DNA from 3 places in the Telluria sp. ZT3P25 genome. Region 1 is predicted to be linked to each of the others. Evidence: riboswitches for the same ligand, from Rfam matches in the RefSeq annotation. Region 1 holds a riboswitch; each other region holds the start of a gene.
What was found. Region 1 has a riboswitch for cobalamin ahead of AC56LY_RS24260 (TonB-dependent receptor domain-containing protein). Riboswitches for the same ligand answer to the same signal wherever they lie in the genome.

Region 1 (7,572 bases):
CGCCGCCATCTCGCCATCACCCGCACGCGAGGTGGCGATATACACGACTTCCTGGCCCGAGTCGCGCGCCAGCCGTTCGGCGAAGGCGCTCTTGCCCGAGCGTGCGCCGCCAAAGACCAGCGTCGCGCTCATGGCGCACCGCCAAACAGTGCGGCAACCGCGCGCGGGTTGGACGGAAAGTAGCCGTGGAAGTACGACGCGAACAGCGAGCCGACGCGGTACACCGCTTCGCCCGGTGTCTGCGTGCGCTGCTTGACGGTATGCGCCTGCGGCGGCACGCCGGTGGCCAGCAGCGAATAGTGGAAGGTGTGACCGCGCAGTTCGCCCTCCGGCGCGGCCAGCGCATGCATCCCGAGGCCAGCCAGGCGCTGTTGCATCGCCACTTCGCCCGGCAGCACGCCAGCCATCTCCCAGCGTCGGCCATCGCTGTCGGTCAAGCCATCGGCCAGGGCCATCATGCCGCCGCATTCGGCCACGATCGGCACGCCGCGCGCATGGGCCGCGCGGATCGAATCGCGCCAGCGCGTTGCGCCTTGCAGCGCCGCGCCATGCAGCTCGGGATAGCCGCCCGGCAGATACACGGCGTCGGCATGGTCCGGCACCGCGTCGTTCGACAGTGGGGCAAAGTACGTGATCTGCGCCCCCAGCGCTTTGAGCAGCTCGACGTTGGCCGGATACACGAACATGAATGACGGGTCATGCGCGATTGCGATCGTGCGGCCGGCTAGCGGCGTGTCGATCTGCGCCGGGACGGCGCGCGCTGGTTCCATCACCGGCAGCGCATCCCACGCCGCCTCGTCGAATTCGATGCTGTCGGCCAGCGCGTCAAGGATACGCTGCAGCTCTTCGACTTCACCCGGCAGCACCAGGCCCAGGTGCCGCTCGGGCAGGTGATGTTCCTGACGCGCCAGGGTGCCGATCAGGGGAATATCGCGCAGCGACTCCTTGACCATCGCCGCGTGGCCGCTGCTGGCGACGCGGTTGGCGATCACGCCCGCCATCTGCACGGGACCATAGTCACGCAAGCCTTGCGCCACGGCGCCGGCCGTCTGCGCCATCGCCGATGCATCCAGCACCGCCAGCACGGGAATCCCGAACGCGCGCGCCAGGTCGGCGCTCGATGGCGTGCCGTCGTACAGGCCCATCACGCCTTCGACGAGAATCGCGTCGGCCTCCGCAGCGGCGGCCTGCAGGCGCTGGCGGCATGCCTCGGGCCCGACCATCCACAGATCCAGATTGTGGACCGGTGTGCCGCACGCGCTCTCCAGCATCACCGGATCGACGAAGTCGGGACCGCACTTGAACACGCGCACGCGCTTGCCCATGCGGATCAGGCGCCGCGCCAGCGCGGCCGTGACAGTGGTCTTGCCCTGGCCGGAGGCCATTGCTGCCACCAGCACCACGCGCGCACCGGGATGCGCGTTCATTACCACTCCGTCCCGGCCTGGGCGCCGATCCCCGCCTTGAACGCGTGCTTGACGACGTTCATTTCGGTGACGGTGTCGGCGACCGCCACCAGTTCGGGCGGTGCGCCACGGCCCGTGATCACCACGTGCTGCATGGTCGGGCGGTCGAGCAGGTCGGCGATCACGGTGTGCACGTCGACGTACCCGTATTTAAGGGCGATATTCAGTTCGTCCAGCACCACCATCCCGATGGTCGGATCGGACAGGAACTGTTTGGCCAGCGCCCATGCCTCGGTTGCTTTTTCGATGTCGCGCTCGCGGTTCTGGGTTTCCCAGGTATAGCCTTCGCCCATCGCATGGAAGCGCACTTCGTCCGGGAAGCGGCGCAGGAAGGTTTCTTCGCCGGTCGACAGCGCGCCCTTGATGAACTGGACCACGCCGACCTGCATGCCGTGGCCCAGCGCGCGCGCCACCATGCCGAACGCGCTCGAGCTCTTGCCCTTGCCGTTGCCGGTATTGACAATGATGATGCCGATTTCCTTGTCGGCCGACGCGATCTTTGCGTCGATGACGGCTTTCTTGCGTTCCATGCGTACGCGATGGCGTTCATTCAGCGCAGCGGTTTGTTCGGGAGTCATGTCGTTCATGCGGAATCCTCTTGAGGGATGAAGATGCGGCGGCCGTGATGTTCGATCATCTCGATCGGGTGGCCGAGGTAGTCGCCCAGCAGCGCGCTCTGCATGGTCTGTTCATTGGTGCCGGCCTGCCAGCGGCCATCACCCATGAGCAGCAGCACGTGGGTCGAAATGCGCGAAGCCAGGTTCAGGTCGTGGCCGATCATGACCACGGTCTTGTTCTGCTCGCGGCACAGGCGCGCCAGCAGGCCTGTCACGCTCACCTGGTGCGCCAGGTCGAGCGCATTGGCTGGCTCGTCGAGCAGCAGCAACGGAGTTTGTTGGGCCAGCAGGGTGGCAATCGCCACGCGCTGGCGCTCGCCGCCGGACAGCGTGCGCACGTCGCGCGCCGCCAGGTCACTTACGTCCATTGATGCCAGGGCTTCCAGCGCAATCTGATGGTCGTCGCTGCCTTCCCAGTAGCGGTTGGCGTGGTATGGGTGGCGCGCCGAGAGCACGCTCTCGAGCACCGTGTAGGCAAAGGCGTCGTGGCGCGACTGGGCGAGAAAGGCGCGTTCGCGCGCCAGGTCGGTCAGCGGCCAGGCCGCCAGAGCGCGTCCTCCGATGTGGACCGCGCCGCCGTCGGGCTGGTGCAAGCCTGCCAGCGTGCGCAGCAAGGTGCTCTTGCCGGCACCGTTGCGGCCGATGATGCTCCAGCATTCACCGGGTTGCGCGGCCCAGTTCAGGCCCTGCACCAGGGTGCGCCCGGCAATGGAAAGGCGCAGGTCGTGGGTGGCGATGGTGCTCATTTGCGCATGCGGTGCAGTTGATACAGGAAGACCGGCGCACCGATCATCGCGGTGATGGCGCCCACCGGCAGCTGCTGCGGCGCGACGATCGTGCGTGCCAGCGTATCGCACAGCACGAGGAACGCACCGCCGCTCAGGACGACGGCGGGAATCAGCACGCGGTGATCGGGACCGAAGGCAAAGCGGCAGGCGTGGGGCACGATCAGGCCGACGAAGCCGACGGCGCCCGCGCTGGTGACGGCGCTTGCGGTGAGCAGCGCCGACACGAAGAACAGGCCCTTGCGCAGCGCGCTCACGCGCACGCCCAGCGTGACGGCGTTTTCTGCGTGCAGCGCGACCATGTTCATGGCGCGCGCGCTGCGCATGGCAAACAGCAGCGCGCCGACCAGCACGACCCACGGCGCCAGGCGCAGCGGCGCGCCGGCCAGGTCGCCGATCAGCCAGAAGATCATGCTGCGCAGGCGCCCCTCAGGGGCGATCGACAGCATGAGGGTGATGAGGGAGCTGCACAAGGCCGAGACGATCACCCCGGTCAGCAGCAGCATCGAGGCGCCGCCTTCGGCGGCCTGGCCGCTGCGCAGGTCGCGCCGCGCCAGCACGTACAGCAGCAGGGAGACGGTGACGGCGCCCACCAGGGCGGCCGCATCGACCATCAGCGTGGACGCCATGAGCAGCAGGGCGAGGAGGGCGCCGACCGAGGCGCCGGACGAGACGCCCAGCACATACGGGTCGGCGAGGGGATTGCGTAACAGCGCCTGCATCATCAGGCCGGCCAGGGCGAGGGCGCCGCCGGTGGCAAAGGCCACCAGCGCGCGGCTGGCGCGCAGGTCGAGCAGGGATGCGGACAGGGATTCGGGTTGGCCGCTGGCCAGCTGGCGCAGGGCGTCGGGGATGTCGCTGAGCGGCACGCGGATGGAACCAGTCATGCCCGAGAACAGCAGGGTGGCGATGGCCAGGACCAGCATGGCGCCGACGATAAGCGTGGCGCGTTGGCGTAATGACGGGACGGGTGCTTGCATGCGGGCCCTGATAGTTGATCGATGCCCGCGGCGCGTGCGCCGCGGGCGGAAAATGCCAGCTTAACGGATGCCGTAGCGCAGCGACGCGAACCAGGTGCGGCCACTGGTGCCGTAGTTGCGCGCCACTTCGTAGTTCTTGTCCGCGACGTTGTTTACTCGCAGCAGTAAGGACCAGTCGGGCGTGAACTGGTACGTGGTGTACAGGTTCAGCAAGCCGTAGCCACCCAGGCGGCTGGTATTGGGCGCGTTGTCGAAACGGTCACCCGACACGGTCAGCTCGGCGCCGCTCTTTAACTGGCCCATCACGTAGTCGGCCGCGAAGTTGGCGTGCTTCTTCGCGCGGCGCGCCAGCTGGCGGCCGGTTGTGTCGTCACGCGGATCCTGCCAATCGAGGCTGGCGCGCAGGTTCACGTCCATCAGGCGCGTGCTGCCGGCCAGCGAGAAGCCTTCGAGCGTCGCTTCGTTGACGTTGTAGGCGCAGCTGCGGTTGATACCGTCCGGGCATGGCGTGCTGGATACGATCATGTCGGTCAGGCGATTGTGGAAGTACGTGGCGTCGAGGTTGTAGCCGTTGCCGTCGTAGCGCAGGCCCACTTCGCGGTTGCGGCCTTTTTCCGGCTTGTTCGTCTCCAGGCCGTAGTTCGGGAAGTACAACTCGTTGAAAGTCGGGGCGCGGAAGCTCGTGCCGATGCTGGCGGTGGCGCGCAGGCCGTTGCCGAACTCGTAGCCGTAGCCGGCGGCGCCAGTGTTCTGGCTGCCGTAGACCGAGCGGTCCTGGCGCGCGCTGACATCGAACAGATGATTGGCGCGCTTGGCCGAATACGCTGCTGCATACGAATTGGTAATGCGCGTCTTGCGCATCGACGCTACCTCTTCTTTGCGGTGGTTGAACAGCAGCTGCAGGGTATCCTGGCCGATGGCGACGTTGTTTTGCCACGAGAATTCGTTCTGCTCGGTGTCGGCCTGGCTGGCGCCGCTGGCCGTGGCGTTGCTGAAGCTGCCCGACTTGTCTTCCGAACGCGCGTACTGCACGGTGCTACGCCAGTTCGGCAGGATCTGGTTGGTCATGAAGACTGCGGCGGTATTGAGGTCCGTGTCGCTGTGCACATCGTAGCTGCCGGAACCACTGGCATCGTACTGGCTGTACGTGCGGCTGGCCAGGAACTGGGCGCCGATCTCGTGACCCGGCGCGAGCGCCATCGACACACGACCATTGGCGTTGCGGCGACGATAGCCGTCTTCGTCGGCGTTGTAGCCCGACGCACCCGGCCGCGTGGACGAGAAGCCATCCGACTCTTCGTAGCCGGCGCCGAAGGCATAGCTGATGGCATTCGGGCCACCGCTGCTGCCGAAGATGCCTGCATCGCCCTGCAGCGTCGCGTTGCTGCCGGCGCCGAGCGAAGCGGTGACGACAGGTGCGCCTTCACCCTTGCGGGTGAATATCTGGATCACGCCGCCGATGGCGTCGGCGCCGTACAACGTGCTCAGTGGCCCGTAGACGATTTCGATGCGGTCGATGGCGCCCAGCGGGATGGCATTCCAGCTGGCAGTGCCGGTAGTGCCGGAGGCGATGCGCACGCCGTCGAGCAGCACGACGATCTGGTTGGCGTTCGCGCCGCGCACGTAGACGCTGGTGGCGGTGCCGGCCGGGCCGTTGCGGGTGATCTCGATGCCGCGTTGGCGCTGCAGGATGTCGGCCACCGAGCCGGCGCCCGAGCGCGCGATTTCTTCGGCGTTGATGACGGTGGTGTCGGCGATCAGGTCTGCAGCGGGTTGCGGCGTGCGGGTGGCGGTGACGACGACGGTGTCAGCGACTTCGGCGATGGCGGTGGACGAGATGAGGGCGAGTGCGAGCGACACGGCGGCCGCTTGCCGGCTTACTGGAAAATTCATGAGTGGTTCTTATCAAAGGCATCCCGCCGACGTCCCCGTGGGCTGGATTCAAAGGATCGCGCTGTGCGCGTATCCACCTTTTGGCCGGTATCCGGGCTGACAAGTATGGCCGTCCGACCTTCCCATGCTCAGAAAAGCACAGTGGTATGAGGGGGCGGTTTGCCGCAGGGCCCGATGAAAGGCTGCAGCACTTGCTTACCGTTGCGGGGGCAGCACGCGTTGGCCCTGTGAAGGGCTTCGTGTTTCCCGTTTAACTGCACCTGCGAACGCAGGTGCGAGCACCAAAACGCGCTCATTATAAGGTGGTTGAACCGGGCATTGTCATATTTCCAGCACCATGACTTCGCCATAGCCGATCTGGTGTGGTGTCGATGCCGCACGCAGCGCAGCATCCTCCAATGTACCGCCGCCGGACATGGCGTGCAGCAGGCGCATGGTGCCGGCGTGGCAGATCACGAGTGCTGCGGCGCACCCTGCGCGCTGGATGTCGGCCCGAAACGCGGCCACGCGCACGGCCACCTGCAGGACGTTTTCGCCGCCGCCGGGGCGGTAGTGGAGCAGGTCGGCGTTCCAGGCATCGATCTCGTCCCGCGCGATGTCGTCCCAGTGGCGCAGCTCCCACGTGCCAAAGTCCATCTCGGCCAGGCGTGCGTCGAACGTGGGCGCGGTTGACAGCTGCTGCGCCAATACGGCGCTGCGTTGCAATGGGCTGGCGTAGACCGGCATGGTGCCGGGCAGGCCTTGATTGGTCAGCGCCGCCAGCACGCGTGCGGTGTCTGTTGCCTGCGCTGGCAGGTCGGTGCGGCCGTAGCAGTGCCCGGCCGGCACGCCCGGTTTCGGGTGGCGTACGAGGTACAGGCGCATCAGGCCAGCGCGCCGCGCCCGAGCGTGGCCAGTACCGCGATATAGATGGCGACTTCGGCCAACTGCTGCACGGCGCCCAGACAGTCGCCCGTATAGCCCTGCAGCCGGCGCGTGAATGTGCGGGCCAGCCAGCGCGTGGCCAGCAAGGCCGCGAACAGCGCCGCGCCAATCGCCGCTAGGTCGAGCAGGCCGACGGCGAGCAGCACGATCGCTGGCACCAGCACCGTGAGCGTTGCGATCCCGAATTCGGCGCTGCTCATGCGCACGGCCAGCGGCTTGGCCTTGCCTTCGGCGCGGGCATATTCCATCTGCCAGATCAGGGACGTGGCGGCCAGGCGCGAAAGCGGGTGGGCCAGCAGCAGGGCGCCGACAGCAGTCAAGGGCGGCAGCGTGGCGAGTGCGGCCAGCTTCGCGCCCAGCATGCAGACGATACCGATCGCGCCATACGCACCGACGCGCGAATCCTTCATGATCTCGAGAGCGCGCTCCTTCGTCATGCCGCCGCCCAGACCATCGCAGGTATCGGCAAAGCCGTCTTCGTGGAAAGCGCCGGTGAGGTAGATCGTCGCGGCCGTGGAAAGGACGGCGGCCACTGGCGCTGGCAGCCAGTGCGCGGCGATGACGTAGACGGCCGCGCCGATCGCGCCCACCACGACGCCGACCAGCGGGAAGTAGCGCGACGCGTGATTGAGCCAGGCCGGCTCGAAGCCGACCCAGTGCGGGATCGGGATCCGCGTGAAAAACTGAAGCGCAATGAAGAACAGGCGCAGTTGATGGATCATCCCGCGTGCTCGCCGAGTTGTCCCGAGACCTGGGCCGATGCGAAGGTCGCCATCTCGCTCAGGAAGTTGGCCGCCGCGTGCAGCAAGGGCAGAGCGAGTGCGCTGCCGGTGCCTTCACCCAGGCGCAGGCCCAGGTCGAGCAGCGGGCTGGCCCCGAGCTGATCGAGCAGCAGGGCGTGGCCATG
Region 2 (7,572 bases), on a different contig from region 1:
GCTGCCCGGCAAGCCGTTGGCGGCAACCAGGCGCGCCAGCTCGCCGCCCATCGTGCGGATCGTTTCCGGGTCGGTCTTCCAGAAGCCTTTTTCGGCAGCCACCATGAATACGGCCAGCATGTGCGCCTTGACGTGCGCGTTGTGGCGCTGACCCAGAAATTCGGGCAGGCCGAGCTTGTGCGCATCGTCGAAGTAGACGGCCTTGACTTCGTCCCAGGCCCAGTTCTTCACGAGGTCCGGGCGCGTGACCTGCCAGCCCCACAGGTTCTCGATGAATTCCTGGCCCATCGTGCGTGCGCCCGAGTAGCCGTTGTCCATCAATGGACGCAGCCACGCGGGATTCAAAAAGCGCCCGCGCAATTCGCCCAGCAGCGCGGTGGCCAGCGGCTCGACGTCGGCCTGGCCTGGCTGCCCGTGCTGCAGGATCAATGCGTCCGGCACGCGGCCGGTGCGCGTCTCGACGGCCAGCGACAGGCCGCCCAGATAGTCGAAGGCGTCGTTGTTGTCGAGCAGGCCGTACAGATTGCTGGCGCGGCCGTGGTAGGTGCGGTGGATGCCGTCCAGCGCCACGTCGAACGCGCGGTGCTGCGCGTCGCCGTCGGCGTCCAGGCCGTACGCGTGGCCCATGCGGTTGCGATACGCGCGGCCGATTTCCTCGCGCTCGCGCCAGGCGCCCGAGCGTTCGGTTAGGCGGTTCACGCCGGTACCGTACGCGCCCGGCGCGTCGCCGAACACGCGCAGCGCGGCGCCCTGCCCCGCTTCGATGGTCGATGCGCCACCGGCGACCAGCGCGCGCTGGCGCACCAGCCATTCTCGTGCAACCCGGTTGTCCTGCACGGCTTCACTACCCCATGCGGCGCCCTGGAGCGGCGCCAGCGCGGCTTGCAGCGCCTCGCGCAGGGCCGGGTCCTGGCGCGCCATCGTCTCGGCGGACGCCGCCAGCGCCAGCCGGCCGGCGCGGTCGATCAGGCGGATCAGGTTCGGGTACAGGTCGCGAAACAGGCCAGACGTGGTCACCAGCGCATCGCGCCGCACAGCGCCTGGCACCAGGCGCACATCGGTGACGATGCCGCGCGCATTCCAGACCGGCTCGGCGCCCATCATGGCCAGTGCGAAGCCGACCATCACGCCCTCATCACGCACGGCGTCCGACGCCCACAGGATGATGCCTTCGCTGCCCTGCTCCCGCGCGGCGTCGCCCTTGCTGCGCGCCATCGCCTTGGCCGCCATCTTTTGCGCCAGCCCGAAACCCAGGCGCGTGGGCAGGATATCGCCATCGACCGCGTGGAAGTTGCGGCCGGTCGGCAGCGCCTCGGGTGAGCGCAGCGGGTCGTTGCCCTTGCCCGGCTCGATGTAGCGGCCATCCAGGCCCGCGAGCAGGCCGACCATCTCGCGTCGTGGCGAGTCGCGCAGCTTGTCGGCGATGGACGGATCGTCGATGCCGCTCTTGGTCATCGAATCGAGCATCAGGTCGAGCGACTTCTGGTCCCACGGCCGGCCGAAGACGTGCAGGCCAAACGGCATGAACTTCTCCTGCAGCTTGGTCAGGTAGTGACCGACCTCGTGCGCCAGCAAATCGTCATCGGCGGCATCGAAGCCGATGCCGCGCACTTCGAGCACGTCGGACATCGACGCTTCGAGTTCGGCGCGCAGGTTCAGCGCCACGACGCGTTCGCGCATCAGCTGTGCGGCCTGCGTCTTGAGTGACTCGGACGACGCGGCTTCGAAACTCTCGACGATCTGACGCAGCGACAGCAGCTCGTCGTACAGCGGCGTCGTCGCCAGCGGGGGCGTCAGGTGGTCGACGATGATCGCCAGGCCGCGGCGCTTGGCCTGCGTGCCCTCGCCCACGCCGTCGACGATGTACGGGTAAATGCCCGGCAGGTCGCCTGCGATCAGGCTGGGATAATCGTCGCTCGACAGGCCCACCGCTTTACCGGGCAAAAATTCAAACGTCGAGTGGCGCCCCACGTGCACGACGGCGTCGGCCTTGAAGCGGTCGCGGATCCAGTGGTAGAAGGCCAGGTACTGGTGCGGCGGCGTGATGCTGGTATTCGCATGCAGCAGTTCTTCATCGACTTCCCAGCCGCGCGGCGGCTGCGGGCCGATGAACACATTGCCGAACGTGAGGCCCGGCACCAGCAGCTTGCCGCTGTCGACCATCACCTTGCCCGGCGTCGGGCCCCAGCCACGCATGCCTTCGATGCCGTAGCCGATCAGGCGCCGATACAGCGGCGCGAGCGCCTTGCACGGACTGGGTTTACTGTCATCGAGGCAGGCGCGGTAGCCGTCTTCGAGCGCATGCAGGTCGCGCGTGGCCTGCACGCGCTGCGGATGGTCGACACCCTCGACCAGGTGCAGCAATTCCTTGATGATCGTCTCGGCCTGCTTGCGGCCCGGCGCGCGCTCGCCCTGCGCTTCGGCGACCAGCACGTCGGCATGCAGGCGGCCCAGCATGCCGTCCTTCATCTCGCCCTGCACGCGCGGTGCAAGCGTCGCGAACCAGCGCGCGTAGTCGGCCGCGCTGACGCTATTGACGGTGGCGCTCATCTCGCGCAGCGCGGCGCGGTCTTCAGGCAAGTTCACGCCGTGCGCCATGATCATGTCGAGCAGCGCTTCAGGCGTGGCGGGTAAATCGCCGACCGTGTAGCCGGCTGCCTTGAGCGCGTGCAGCATGTCGAACAGCGACGCCGGCACGTTCAGGTTGTCGGCGCCGATGTTCTGGCGGCCCGGCGGGTGGTTGTAATAGACCATCGCGACACGCTTGTCGGCGTTGCGCTTGGCACGCAGCGCCAGCCAGCGGCTCACGCGCGCCGTCATGCGATCGACTTCGGCCGGCAGCAGCACCGGCGGGCGGTTCTCGATGCCGGTCAGGCGGTCGCGTTGCGACTGGCCCAGCGCCGCCACCACCATCGGCTGGCCGATGCCCTGCAGTTCGGGCAGCGCGACGCGGTACTGGACCGAGTCCGGCGGCAGGCCATCGGGCGAAAGCTGCCACTGAATGGCGGTGCGGTCCGACAGGCGGATCGCCTTGAACACGGGGATATCGAGGCGTTTGAAGGCTTCGCTGACGACTTCGCGCCCTTCGGCGGCGCCGACGACGAAGTCCTGCAGCACCACCAGCGCCGCGGGCTTCGCTGGCGCGATCAGCTCGGGCAGGCGCACCAGCGCTTCGCGCGAGGCGCCGCCCCAGCGCGTGAGCAGCTGCACGCAGGCCTGCCCTTGTTCTTCGATGCGGCGGCACAGGGCGGCCGGCACCATGCCATCCATGTTCGCCAGGTCGAGCACGACGACGGTCGGGCGGTCCTTCAGACCCAGCTTGGCGGCGTTGCCCCAGGCGGCGGCATCCTGCAGCTCGTTCTGGCCGACGCGCAGGCGCAGCGTCGGTTCTAGCAGCGGGGCGCCCAGCGCTGTCGACGGATGCAGCAGGTGGGCGATGAGGGCCGTGGTGTTGTCCACGCCGCCGGCTTGCCAGACGCGCCGCGCCGCGAGCCAGTGGCGGGCGGCGGGATTCGCCTCTGCCGCCTGCAGCGCGGCCGCGGCTGGCGCTTCGGCTGCGAGTTCGCGCAGCAGCTCCGGCGCGAAACCGGCCAGGCTGCCGTGCGCCGCGCGCGTCATCAGGTTCAGGCTTGCTTCACCATTGAACGCCAGCACTGCGGTGCCTGGCTTGGCGTGGCGCGCCAGCGCATCCTTCATGCGGCGCGCCGGATCGCCGAACAGCGACACCGCCAGCACCGTGTCTGCGCTCGCGATCCACTGGCCTACCTCGCGTTCACTGGCGGCCATCAACTGGGCCGGTGTGCGCAACTGAATGCGGTCGCGCGGTTGGCTGGCCAGGTGGCGGTGGGCGGCTTCGATCGCGCCCGGTGCGGCGCGCTCGGTGACCACGGCGAACATGGTGGCGGCGTGGCTGTGGGCGCAGGCAAGCAGGAACGCGAGCAAAAGCACCAGCGCAGTACAGGCGCGGGGGAGCGAAGCAGTGTTCATGTGAACGTCGACCTTTCAGCTGCGCGCCAGGGCGCGCATGACAACGGGCAGACGTCCTCCTTCCATGCTGAACGCAACAAGCCATGCGCACGCGTACGTGCGAGGCCTGCGCGAACGCATTGGCAACACAGAAGGAACGACGAACTACCAACCGGCACGCCCACACCCCGGGACGTACGCAATGCATCGTGATTGGCCGGTCTTCTGGCTTGCCGTCATCCTTCCCGGGTCCTGCCTTCCCGTGCACGGGGCACAGTGGCGTTCGACGAGGGTCGTCAGGCATACAGCAGCGGGGGCTGCGCCGGACTGGCGTGCGATGGATTCGCACACGTCACCGGCTTCCCGTTTCACCTTCCTGCAGACGAGCAGGATGGCACCATTCACTTGATTGGGCGCGATTCTACAGCCAGGGTGCGCCACTGTCACCGCATTCTTTGGCCTCTAGCCTAGAATGGCGGTATCGTCCGGCCAGGCCGGCACCCACTACTTCTTCGCGACCGTTCACATGATCACACGACAAGACTGCCTGGCCCTCGACGCGGCCGACCCGCTGGCTCCCCAGCGCAATGCCTTTGCGCTGCCGGACGGCGTGATTTACCTCGATGGCAATTCGCTCGGCGCCCGCCCCCGCGCGGCCCTGCAACGTGCGCAGGACGTGATCGCCGCCGAATGGGGCAATGACCTGATCCGCAGCTGGAACACGGCCGGCTGGTACGACCTGCCGCAGCGCCTGGGCACTCTGATCGCGCCGCTGATCGGCGCTGCGGCCGATGAAGTGGTGGTCACCGATTCGACCTCGGTGAACCTGTTCAAGGCGCTGGCTGCGGCGCTCAAGATGCAGGCCGACGCACCGGCGCACGCGGCCCGCCGCATCATCCTGACCGAGCGTGACAACTTCCCGAGCGATATCTACATGGCCGAAGGCCTGATCGGCTGGCTCGAACGCGGCTACGAGCTGCGCCTGCTCGACAGCTGGGCCGACCTGCCGGCCGCCCTCGAAGGCGACGCCGGCGGCCAGGTGGCGGTGGTGATGCTCACGCACGTGAACTACCGCACTGGCCGCATGCTCGACATGAAGACGATCACGGCGCAGATCCACGCCGCCGGCGCGCTGGCAATCTGGGACCTGGCCCATTCGGCCGGCGCCGTGGAGGTCGACCTGAATGGCGCAAACGCCGACTTCGCGGTGGGCTGCACCTACAAATTCCTCAACGGTGGACCGGGCGCGCCGGCATTCATCTGGGTACCGCAGCGCCACCACGCGCAGTTCACGCAGCCGCTCACAGGCTGGTGGGCGCACCGCCAGCCGTTCGCGATGCAACCGGCGTTCGCGCCGGTGGCCGGCATCAAGCGCGCGATGTGCGGCACGCAGCCGGTGGTGGCGCTGGCGCTGATCGAATGCGGGCTGGCCGTGTTCCAGGACGTGACGATGGCGGCGCTGCGCAAGAAGTCCCTGGCGCTGTCGGACCTGTTCCTGGCGCTGCTCGAACAGGAATGCGCCGCGCATCCACTGGAACTGATCACGCCGCGCAATCATGCGGACCGTGGCAGCCAGGTGAGCGTGACGCACCCGCATGGCTACGCGGTGATGCAGGCCCTGATCGCGCGCGGCGTGATCGGCGACTACCGCGAGCCGCAGGTGATGCGCTTTGGCTTCACGCCGCTGTACACGGGATATGACGATGTGTGGCAGGCGGTGATGGTGCTCAAGGATATCCTGGACCGCAGCGACTATCAGGTCGATGCCAAGCGCACTGCGGTGACCTGAGCGATTCTCGGTCTATTCTCAAGAGAGGACACGATGCCCTGCCCTGTTGACCCTGATTCGTCGGCCAGCAATGCCGATATGAGTGGCTGCCCGGTCTCGCAGCCCGGCTACCACGGCGCCAAGCTCGATTTCAGCAAGGACATGAGCTACGGCGACTACCTGTCGCTCGACACGATCCTCAACGCCCAGCATCCGCTGTCGCCGCAGCATAACGAGCTGCTGTTCATCGTCCAGCACCAGACCAGCGAACTGTGGATGAAGCTGATGCTGCACGAGCTGCACGGCGCGCGCGACAACATCGCACGGGGCCAGTTGCCGGCGGCGATGAAGATGCTGGCGCGCGTGGCCGCGATCATGAACCAGCTCGTGCATGCGTGGGATGTGCTGGCGACCATGACGCCCCCCGAGTACACGGCGATCCGCCCATACCTGGGCGCGTCGTCAGGGTTTCAGTCGCACCAGTATCGCGAGATCGAATTCATCCTGGGGAACAAGAACGTCACGCATTTGCAGGTGCATCAGCACAAGCCGGACGCGCATGCGGCGCTACAGGGCGTGCTGGATAAACCGTCGCTGTATGACGAAGCGATCATGGTGATGGCGCGCAGTGGATTGGCCGTGGATGCGGCGCGGCTTGCCGGGCCGTGGCATCAGGCGACGCGGTCGGATCCGTCGGTGAAGGCCGCGTGGATGGTCGTGTATCGCGATACTGACCAGTATTGGCCGCTGTATGAGCTGGGTGAGAAGCTCGTCGATATCGAGACGGCGTTTCGCTTGTGGCGCTTCCGGCATGTGACGACGGTGCAGCGCGTGATCGGTTTTAAAACCGGCACGGGCGGCACGGACGGTGTAGGGTATCTGCGCAAGATGCTCGATGTCGTGCTGTTCCCGGAACTGTTCGAGTTGCGCACCGAGTTGTAATCATCTTCATTCAAGGACCGCCTGCCATGATTTCCCATCTCGATCATCTGGTGCTGACCTGCACCGACCTCGATGCGACGAAGCATTTTTATACGAAGGTCATGGGCATGGGGATGGAAACCTTTGGCGCGGGGCGGATCGCCTTCACCTTCGGGAACCAGAAGATCAACCTGCATCAGCGCGGCGCCGAGTTCGAGCCGAAGGCGCACCTGCCGGTGCCGGGGGCGCTGGATCTGTGTTTCATTGCCTCTAGGCCGCTTGATCAGGTCATTGCACATCTTGGCAACTGCGACTGGCCGATTGTCGAAGGGCCGGTGGAGCGGACTGGGGCAACGGGCAGGATCCGCTCGGTGTATGTGCGTGATCCGGATCTGAATCTGATCGAAATTTCAGAGATGGTTGGCTGATAGAGTTGCTGCATCTTTCTCACCCGACGGGTGTAGACTGGTCTGCGCTTCAGATCCGAAGCGCTACCGGAGGGCATATGAAAGCAATATGGAATGGTGAAGTGCTGGCGCAGTCGAATGATACGGTCGTTGTCGAGAACAACCATTATTTTCCACCCGCCTCGTTAAATCGCCAGTTTTTCAGCGAGTCGAGTACGACGACCAACTGCCCCTGGAAGGGGACAGCGAGCTACTACAACGTCGAGGTAAACGGCAAGGTCAACAAGGATGCGGCCTGGTTATATGCGACACCAAAATCCGCTGCGGCAAATATTACTGGCCACATAGCGTTCTGGAAGGGTGTCGATGTGACGCCCTGAAACGGTGAACCGGGGCCTGCCAAAATCCAGCGCACATTCAGCCTGCATGTATTTCCGCGAGCACCTCACGCGCACCCGTCCACGCGTGCACGCCGTAACGATCGTTATCGAGCGGGTGCAGTTTGCCGCG
Region 3 (7,572 bases), on a different contig from region 1:
TCGGGGTCATGCGTGCGGCAATGGTCGATACGGCCAACTAGGCTGTGGGTCTGGCTGGCGCTGTGCGTCGCCGCTGCGCTCGTGGTCGGGCTGGTCTGGCACGAGGACGATCCGGCGCCGCCACTTGCTGTATCGGCGCCACCGGCCGGCCTGCATTTTCTTGGCCCGGTGCCGGTCATGCGCTCTGCTGGCGAAGACCGTACCGCACGCCGCCGTCAGCTTGCCGAACAGGTTCGATTGACCGGGCACACCTATTGCAGCTACCTGCAGCAGACCCGCTATCCGCACACATCGCGCCCGGCCGCGCAGCATCCCGACCAGCTGTATCCGAACCAGCAGGTCAGCGAATCGAACCCGCTGCGGGTCGATGGCGGCGACAGCGACCCGGCCGTGCTGGTGCAGACCACGCAGTCGCGCGTCTACCTGGCGGCGGGTGAGACGGTGGCGTTTTCGCTGCGCGCCGTCGATGCGCAAGGCGTGGCGCTGCCGCTGGTGGTCACGCACGCGCTGGCCCAGGGCATGGTCGCGCCGGGAACGCGCGCCGCGCCGCGCGTGACGCTGGCGTTTGCGCAGGATGGCAACGACTGGCGCGCCACGTTCGCGCCGCAAGCGGGCGCGCTGGCGGCCTTTCACGGCACCATCCGCAGCGGGGTGCGCTTCAGCGTCAACGGGCGGTCGGGTGTGGTGTTGTTCGATGTGATCCACTCGCCCGAGCTGCCCGCCGTGTGGCACGGCGCGCCGCATGAAGCGATCGGCCCGGACGCGCTCGAGTTCACGCTGGCGCTCGATGTGCGCATCCCCGGCCGCTACGTGGTCAGCGGCCGCGTCGACGATGCGTTGGGGCGCCCGTTTGCGCTGGCGAGCTTCAACGAGCTGCTGGGGCAGGGGATGCAGGCGGTGGCCTTGCGTGTGCACGGCAAGCTGCTGCATGACGCCGACCCCGGGCCGGCATTGCCACTGGTGCTGCGCGATGTCGAAGGCTATCTGCTGCGCGAGAATGCCGATCCGGACCGGCTCTTGCTGGCGCGCCGCGAGGGCCCCGTGCTGGTCAGCCGCACGCTGTCGTTGGCGGGCGTGCCCGATCACGAATGGCAGAGCGAGGAACGCAGCCGCTACCTGGCCGAGTATGCGAAAGACCGCATGGCGGCGCGCGACCGGTTAGCGGCGTTCGATCCGGCGGCCACGTTGCCGCCGGCCGCGTGCAGCGCGCCGGGGCTGGTTTAGTAGGGCACCAGCGGCAGCTCGACCAGTGCGGACACCGCGATGGCGCAGCACAGCAAGCCGACGCCATACCAGCGTGCCATCGATCGTTTCAGTCTGTCCCGTGCGCGCATATGTCGTCTCCGCTGCGTCCCGCCACGATGCGTGGCCAAAGCCCAGTGTGCACGCCGAATATGTCAACAGTGTTGCAACGGCTCAACGTCGTGCAGAAGAGAAACGTCGGCTGTGGCGGGTTCGCGACGCCACGGCGCGCCACCAGCGTAAAATAGCACCTTGAACGAAAGATAAAGAAAGCAACAGCATGTCGATACAATGGTTCCCGGGCCACATGAACGCGGCCAAGAAGGAAGCGGCCGAGCAGATGGAGAACATCGATCTGGTGATCGAAGTCCTCGATGCACGCCTGCCCGAGGCGAGCTGCAACCCACTGGTGGACCAGCTGCGCAAGTTCCGCCAGCGTCCCAGCCTCAAGATCCTGAACAAGATCGACCTGGCCGATCCGGTCGCTACCGCCGCCTGGAAAGCCTATTACGATGCGCAGGATGGCGTCACGGCCTACCCGATGACGACCAAGAAGCCGGCCGACGTCGCCCGCATCCCCGATCTGGCCCTGTCGCTGGCGCCACACCGCGGCGTGCCGACCAAACCGCTGCGCATCATGATCATGGGCATCCCTAACGTCGGCAAATCGACGTTGATGAACGCGCTGCTGAAAAAACGCGTGGCCAAGGTGGGCGACGAGCCGGCCGTGACCAAGGTCCAGCAGCGCCTGTACCTGAACAAGAACGTGGTGCTGGTCGACACGCCCGGCATGCTGTGGCCAAAGATCGCCATGGCCACCGATGGCCTGATGCTGGCAGCCAGCCACGCCATCGGTACCAATGCGCTGGTTGAAGAAGAAGTGGCCGAATACCTGGGCGAACTGCTGCTGCAGCGCTACCCGCACCTGCTCACCGCGCGCTACGGCCTGAAGACCGAGGGCATGGATGGCGTGGGCGTGATCGAAGGCGTTGCAATGCGCCGTGGCTTCCGTGTGCGCGGTGGCGAGTACGACTACGAAAAGGCGGCGCACTCGCTGCTGCAGGATTATCGTCAGGGCGCCCTGGGCCGCATCAGCCTGGAAACGCCGGATTCGCGCGCTACCAGCCTGGCGCTGCACGCGGCCGAAGTGGCCGAGAAAGCCCGCCTGGCCGCCGAGAAGCTCGCTGCCAAGCTCGAAGAGCAGTCGCGCGGCAAGCGCGGCAGCTAACCTGCCAGGGCGGGTGCCGACACGGTATAATCGCGCCGTTTTGGTGCTCTCGTGCGCATTCCGGCGCGCGAAGTTAAACGGGAAACACGACAGGCCTGCGCCACGCGCGGTCCTGGAAGTGTGCTGCCCCCGCAACGGTCGACAAGCGCCGCGCTCGCACATCCTGCGCCGCGGCAGACAATCTCGATAACCACTGTCCGCACGACAGGAAGGTGAGGGCGTCCCGCTTGCCAGCCCGGATACCGGCCAGGACAGGTGGAAGCGCCACGCGCTTCCTTCGACGCCAGGCTGCGGGGACGCAGCGGGGCGCCCTTTACCGAGAACACATTCATCATGACTTTTGCAGCTCCCGCGCGCCGCGCGCCCCTCGCCGTGGCGTGCGCTCTCGCCGTTTCGACCTTCGCCACCCTCGCCACCGCGCAGGAAACGCTGGCGCCGGTCGTCGTCACCGCCGCCCGTTTCCCGGCCACCGCCACACCGATCGGCGCCACCGTGATCACGGCGGACCAGATCCGCACCTCCGGCGTGGCCGACGTGAATGCGGCGATCCGCAAGATCGGCGGCGTCTTCGGTCGCCAAAGCCTGGACGGCTCGCCCGACTTCAGCCTCGACCTGCGTGGTTTCGGTACCAACAGCGCGCAGAACGTGGTGGTGATGGTCGACGGCGTGCGCCTGAATGAAAACGAGCTGGCCAGCACGGTGCTGTCGAGCATTTCGATCGATACGGTCGAGCGCATCGAAATCACGCGCGGCGGCAGCAGCGTGCTGTACGGCGACGGCGCCACCGGCGGCGTGATCCAGATCTTCACCCGCCGTCCATCGGGCAGCGGCACGCGCGGTTCGCTGTTTGCCGAAGCCGGGCGCTTCGATGCCCGCGACCTGCGCGCCTCGATCGCGCACGGCGCCGGCCCCTGGTCGTTCGACGCCGCCGTGACCGATCGCCGCACCGACAACTACCGCGACAACAACCGGTACGAACAGACGAGCTTCAGCGGCGGCGTGCAATATGCATACGGCGCGAACGGTCGCGCTGGCCTGCGCTTCGAGAGCTCGCGTTCGGACGCGCGCTTTCCGGGTTCGCTGACCGACGCGCAATTCCAGTCGATCCCGACCCAGAGCAACACGCCGGACGACTTCGGCTCGCTCGACACCGACCGTGTCAGCGCCTTCGTCGAGCACCGCATCGGCGCCATCGAACTGGCAGCCGAACTGTCGCACCGCGAGCGCGATGTAAAGTCGACCTACAGCGGGTTTGGTTCGCGCTACGAGTCCGAGCAGACCCAGTTCTCGCCGCGCCTGCGCCATACGGCCACGCTTGGCGACAAGCGCAACGAATTTGTCACCGGTATCGATCTGACCCGCTGGGATCGCCAGGTGACGTCGAGTTTCTCGGCCGGCGACGCCAAACAGGAGTCCAGGGCGATCTACGTACGCGACGAACTGACCTGGAACGCGCCGCACAATGCGCGCCTGGCCGTCGGCGCGCGGCATGAACGTTTCGACAAGGAATACGCCGATCCGCTCGCGTTCACCGACCCGGAAGACACGGAGCAGTCAGTCAACGCGTTCACGCTTGAAGGCAGCTTTGACGTCGCGCCGGAAGTGGCCGTGTTCGCCAAGGCCGGCCGCAGCTACCGCATCGCCAATATCGACGAAAACTCGTACCGCGCGACGACGGGCGTGCTGGCGCCGCAAACGTCGCGCGACCTGGAACTGGGCGTTGCCTTCGGCAACGATGCGCGCAAGGCCACGGCGCGCGTGTTCCGTCACCGCCTGACCAACGAAATCTTCTTCGATCCGACGCTGGCCGGCGGCTTTGGCATCAACACCAATCTCGACCCGACCCGGCGCCAGGGCGTGGAATTCGAGGGTGATGCGCTGCTGGCGAACAACCTGCGCCTGACCGGGGCCTGGCAGTACGTGCAATCCGAGTTCCGTGATGGCCCGAACGCCGGCCGCGAAATGGTACTGGTACCGAAACACGTCGTGACGACGCGCCTGGCCTGGACGCCGGGCAATGGCCAGACCGCCGATGTGGGCGCGCAGTGGGTAGCCAGCCAGCGTTTTGGCGACGACTTCGCCAATAGCTGCAGCGCGCGCGTGCCGTCGTACACCACGGTCGACGCCCGCTATGCGCGCCGCTTCGGCCCATGGGAAGCGTCGGTATCGGGCCTGAACCTGCTCGATCGCCAGCATTACAGCTACGCGTTCAGCTGCCGCGCCGGGATTTATCCGAGCGATGGCCGTCAGCTGAAGGTGTCGCTGCGTTACGACTTCTGATCGGTCGTTTGTCGGGCGCGGTTGGCTGATGTATTTGCACCCATGTTTCAGCGGTAAGCAAATGCAATAAATCGCGCCCTGCAGACAGGGTAGGGGTAAAAAGTGGTAATCTCGCGATCGTTCGCTCAATCATATTTGTGGAAGGATGTTATGCGCACTCTGCGTTTTGCCCTCGTTGCTGCCGCCCTGGTTGCCGGTTTCGCCAATGCCTCGCCGACTGATCCACGCGTCGGTTCCGAATACACCGTGCTGGCCGCGCCGCAGCCGACCCAGACCGTTGGCAAGAAGGTCGAAGTCGTTGAATTCTTCGCCTACCACTGCGGCGCCTGCAATGCGTTCGAGCCGACGCTCAATGCATGGATCAAGAAGCAGGGTGACAACATCGTGATGCGCCGCATCCCGCTGCCGTTCCAGGGCCCAAGCGACCCTGAAGCCCGCCTGTTCCTGACGCTCGACGCCATGGGCAAGCTGGAGCAGTACCATGACCGCGTGTTCCGCGCCGTGCACGTCGAGCGCAAGCGCCTGATGAAGGATGAGGACATCATCGCCTGGGCAACCTCGAACGGCCTGGACAAGGCCAAGTTCATGGAAGCGTGGAACTCGTTCGGTGTGCAGACCAAGCTCAAGCGCCTGCCGGCTGTTGCCGAAGCGTACAAAGCCAGCAGCACGCCGACCGTCGTCATCGATGGTAAATACGTCGTGTCGCCGGCGACTGTGGCACAATCGAACAAGATCCAGGACATGGGGCAGCTGATGACGGCCACCGGCCAGGTCCTCGATGCACTGGTAACGAAAGCAGCCCAGACCAAATGACCAACGACGTCGAACGCGACATCCTCAAGATTTACGAAGGGTCACGGCCCAAAGAGGAAGAGCTGTTTGAGATCAGCCGCGTGAACCATCTCGCGTGGTCGCTGGTGGCGATCTTCGCCATGGCGACCATCTGGCTGAGCATCGCCCTGATCAATGCCGAGAATCAGCGCCATGCGCTGGCAACGAATCAATGTCCTGACCTTGTGTTCAAGGCGGGATTTGACAAGGCATGCCTGGTGACGGTGAGTTCGCGTGATCACTGGTGGGAACACCTCTGGTTCGGCGTGATGAATGTGCGGCCTGCTCCGCATAATGTGGGCAAATAAGCTGGGCAAGTAAGCTGGGCAAGTAAGGCAGGCAGTATCAGAACGGCGCCCCATGGGCGCCGTTCTGTCATTCCGCGGTCGAGACCGCATAAGCGCAGCGCCGCGCGCCATGCAACTGATGCTCGATGCGGATGACCTTCACGGTCGGGCCCAGCACGCGCGCGAACACGTCGAGCTCCGAGCGGCAAAAGTCTTGGCACATGCGTGCCGCGGCGCAGATCGGGCAGTGGTTCTCTATCAACAGCATGCTGCCATCGGGCTGTGGCTGCGCCTCGGCCATATACCCCTCTTCATCGCGCACGGCAGCCAGCGCTGCGACGCGCGCGTCCAGTGGCGCCGCAGCGCCGACTTCGTCGAGCCGGCTGCGGTACAGCGCTTCGCTCGTCTGCTCACGCGCGACAATCAGGCGTTCCATCGCTGCCGGTCCGAACAGCGTCTGCACCTGCCCGATCAAGTCCACCGTGAGTTCGGCATGACGATCCGGATAACGTGCCTGCCCGGCCTGGCTCAAGCCCCAGCGCCGCACCGGACGCCCGACCTTGCCCCCGCTGTCCTCATACTCGACCAGTCCCTTCTCAAACGCACTCTCCAGATGGCGGCGCACGCCCATCGAGGTCAGATCGAGCTGCGCAGCCAGTGTCTGGGCGGTCTGGGGACCGCGCATTTTCAGTTGCATCAGGATGCGTTCCGAGGTGTTCATGGCGTCTCCAGTTGCGGATGCGTACTGCGCATGCTCCAGCGCCGCAGCGCCACCGATGCCCAGGCTGCCAGCATGCCGCCGACGACCAGCACCAGCCGGGTGTCGATCAGCGTCAGCACGGCGCCCAACAGCGCCATCAGAATATTGGCCAGGCAAAAAATGGTCGACAGCAGCGCCATGACCGACCCCTGGCCGTGGGCCGCAAACTCGTCGGCCGCCCAGGTTTGCAGCGCCGTGTTGTAGAACGCGTGCGGCACCCCGAACAGGACGATCCCGGCAATACCGATCCACAGGTTACCGAAGCCCACGCACAGGATGGCGGTGGCACCCACAGCCGCGTACCAGGCAGCGCGCCGGCGGCCTTCCACCAGGCTGGCGTGGCCGGCGAACAGTGCGGCGGTCGTCATCAACGCGCACATGCCCATGTTCACGAGCGAAATCTGGCGCGCATCGTAGCCGCCCACATCGACCAGCCATAACGGGAAGTATTCGTACAGCGATGCGACGCCACAGCAATAGCCCAGGTGGACGATGAAGAGCGTGCGCAGCGGGCCGTGACGCAGCAGTGTCAGCGCATGGCGTTCCCGCGCTACCGTCCACCAGCGCAGGCCGTGCGTGGCGGGCGGCGTGGCGGGAATTGTCAGGAACACGCAGAGGGTACCCAGCAGCAGGGCGACAGCGGCGATACCGAACGGCACCTCGGCGCCCAGCGTCATCGTGAAGCCGCCCAGCAGCGGGCCGACCAGCCAGCCCAGGTTGAAGGAACCATTCAGCCACGACAGCGCGTGATTGCGCATCGGTCCCTTGATGCGCTCAATCACCAGGGCCCGCATCACGGCGCCATTGCCTTCGAGCAGGCCGGTGAAGAAGCGCGCTGCCAGGAACAGCAGATACGATTCCATGACCATCGCCACGGCCGTGAGCAAGTGGCCGATCGCCGCGCCGACGGTCGTCAGCAGCAGCGCGCGGCGGCGGCCGAAACC

Region 2: linked by a shared signal. The riboswitch ahead of AC56LY_RS18900 (cobaltochelatase subunit CobN) and the one ahead of AC56LY_RS24260 (TonB-dependent receptor domain-containing protein) in region 1 are both predicted to bind cobalamin.
Region 3: linked by a shared signal. The riboswitch ahead of AC56LY_RS03510 (TonB-dependent receptor) and the one ahead of AC56LY_RS24260 (TonB-dependent receptor domain-containing protein) in region 1 are both predicted to bind cobalamin.

What each region holds. Positions count from the first base shown of each region.
Region 1 is NZ_JCASIJ010000007.1:1,311-8,882, reverse strand. Features, by position in the region: gene cobU (bifunctional adenosylcobinamide kinase/adenosylcobinamide-phosphate guanylyltransferase) at 1-132, opposite strand, end outside; gene AC56LY_RS24280 (cobyrinic acid a,c-diamide synthase CobB) at 129-1,427, opposite strand; gene cobO (cob(I)yrinic acid a,c-diamide adenosyltransferase) at 1,427-2,053, opposite strand; gene AC56LY_RS24270 (ABC transporter ATP-binding protein) at 2,050-2,829, opposite strand; gene AC56LY_RS24265 (FecCD family ABC transporter permease) at 2,826-3,848, opposite strand; gene AC56LY_RS24260 (TonB-dependent receptor domain-containing protein) at 3,909-5,741, opposite strand; cobalamin riboswitch at 5,807-6,042, opposite strand; gene AC56LY_RS24255 (histidine phosphatase family protein) at 6,063-6,605, opposite strand; gene AC56LY_RS24250 (adenosylcobinamide-GDP ribazoletransferase) at 6,605-7,387, opposite strand; gene cobT (nicotinate-nucleotide--dimethylbenzimidazole phosphoribosyltransferase) at 7,384-7,572, opposite strand, start outside.
Region 2 is NZ_JCASIJ010000002.1:78,891-86,462, forward strand. Features, by position in the region: gene AC56LY_RS18900 (cobaltochelatase subunit CobN) at 1-3,987, opposite strand, end outside; cobalamin riboswitch at 4,165-4,383, opposite strand; gene kynU (kynureninase) at 4,493-5,755, shown strand; gene kynA (tryptophan 2,3-dioxygenase) at 5,789-6,676, shown strand; gene AC56LY_RS18915 (VOC family protein) at 6,703-7,083, shown strand; gene AC56LY_RS18920 (DUF427 domain-containing protein) at 7,161-7,442, shown strand; gene AC56LY_RS18925 (NmrA family NAD(P)-binding protein) at 7,480-7,572, opposite strand, start outside.
Region 3 is NZ_JCASIJ010000001.1:789,071-796,642, forward strand. Features, by position in the region: gene AC56LY_RS03500 (hypothetical protein) at 13-1,224, shown strand; gene ylqF (ribosome biogenesis GTPase YlqF) at 1,523-2,470, shown strand; cobalamin riboswitch at 2,496-2,735, shown strand; gene AC56LY_RS03510 (TonB-dependent receptor) at 2,804-4,750, shown strand; gene AC56LY_RS03515 (thiol:disulfide interchange protein DsbA/DsbL) at 4,901-5,563, shown strand; gene AC56LY_RS03520 (hypothetical protein) at 5,560-5,889, shown strand; gene AC56LY_RS03525 (helix-turn-helix transcriptional regulator) at 5,957-6,589, opposite strand; gene AC56LY_RS03530 (MFS transporter) at 6,586-7,572, opposite strand, start outside.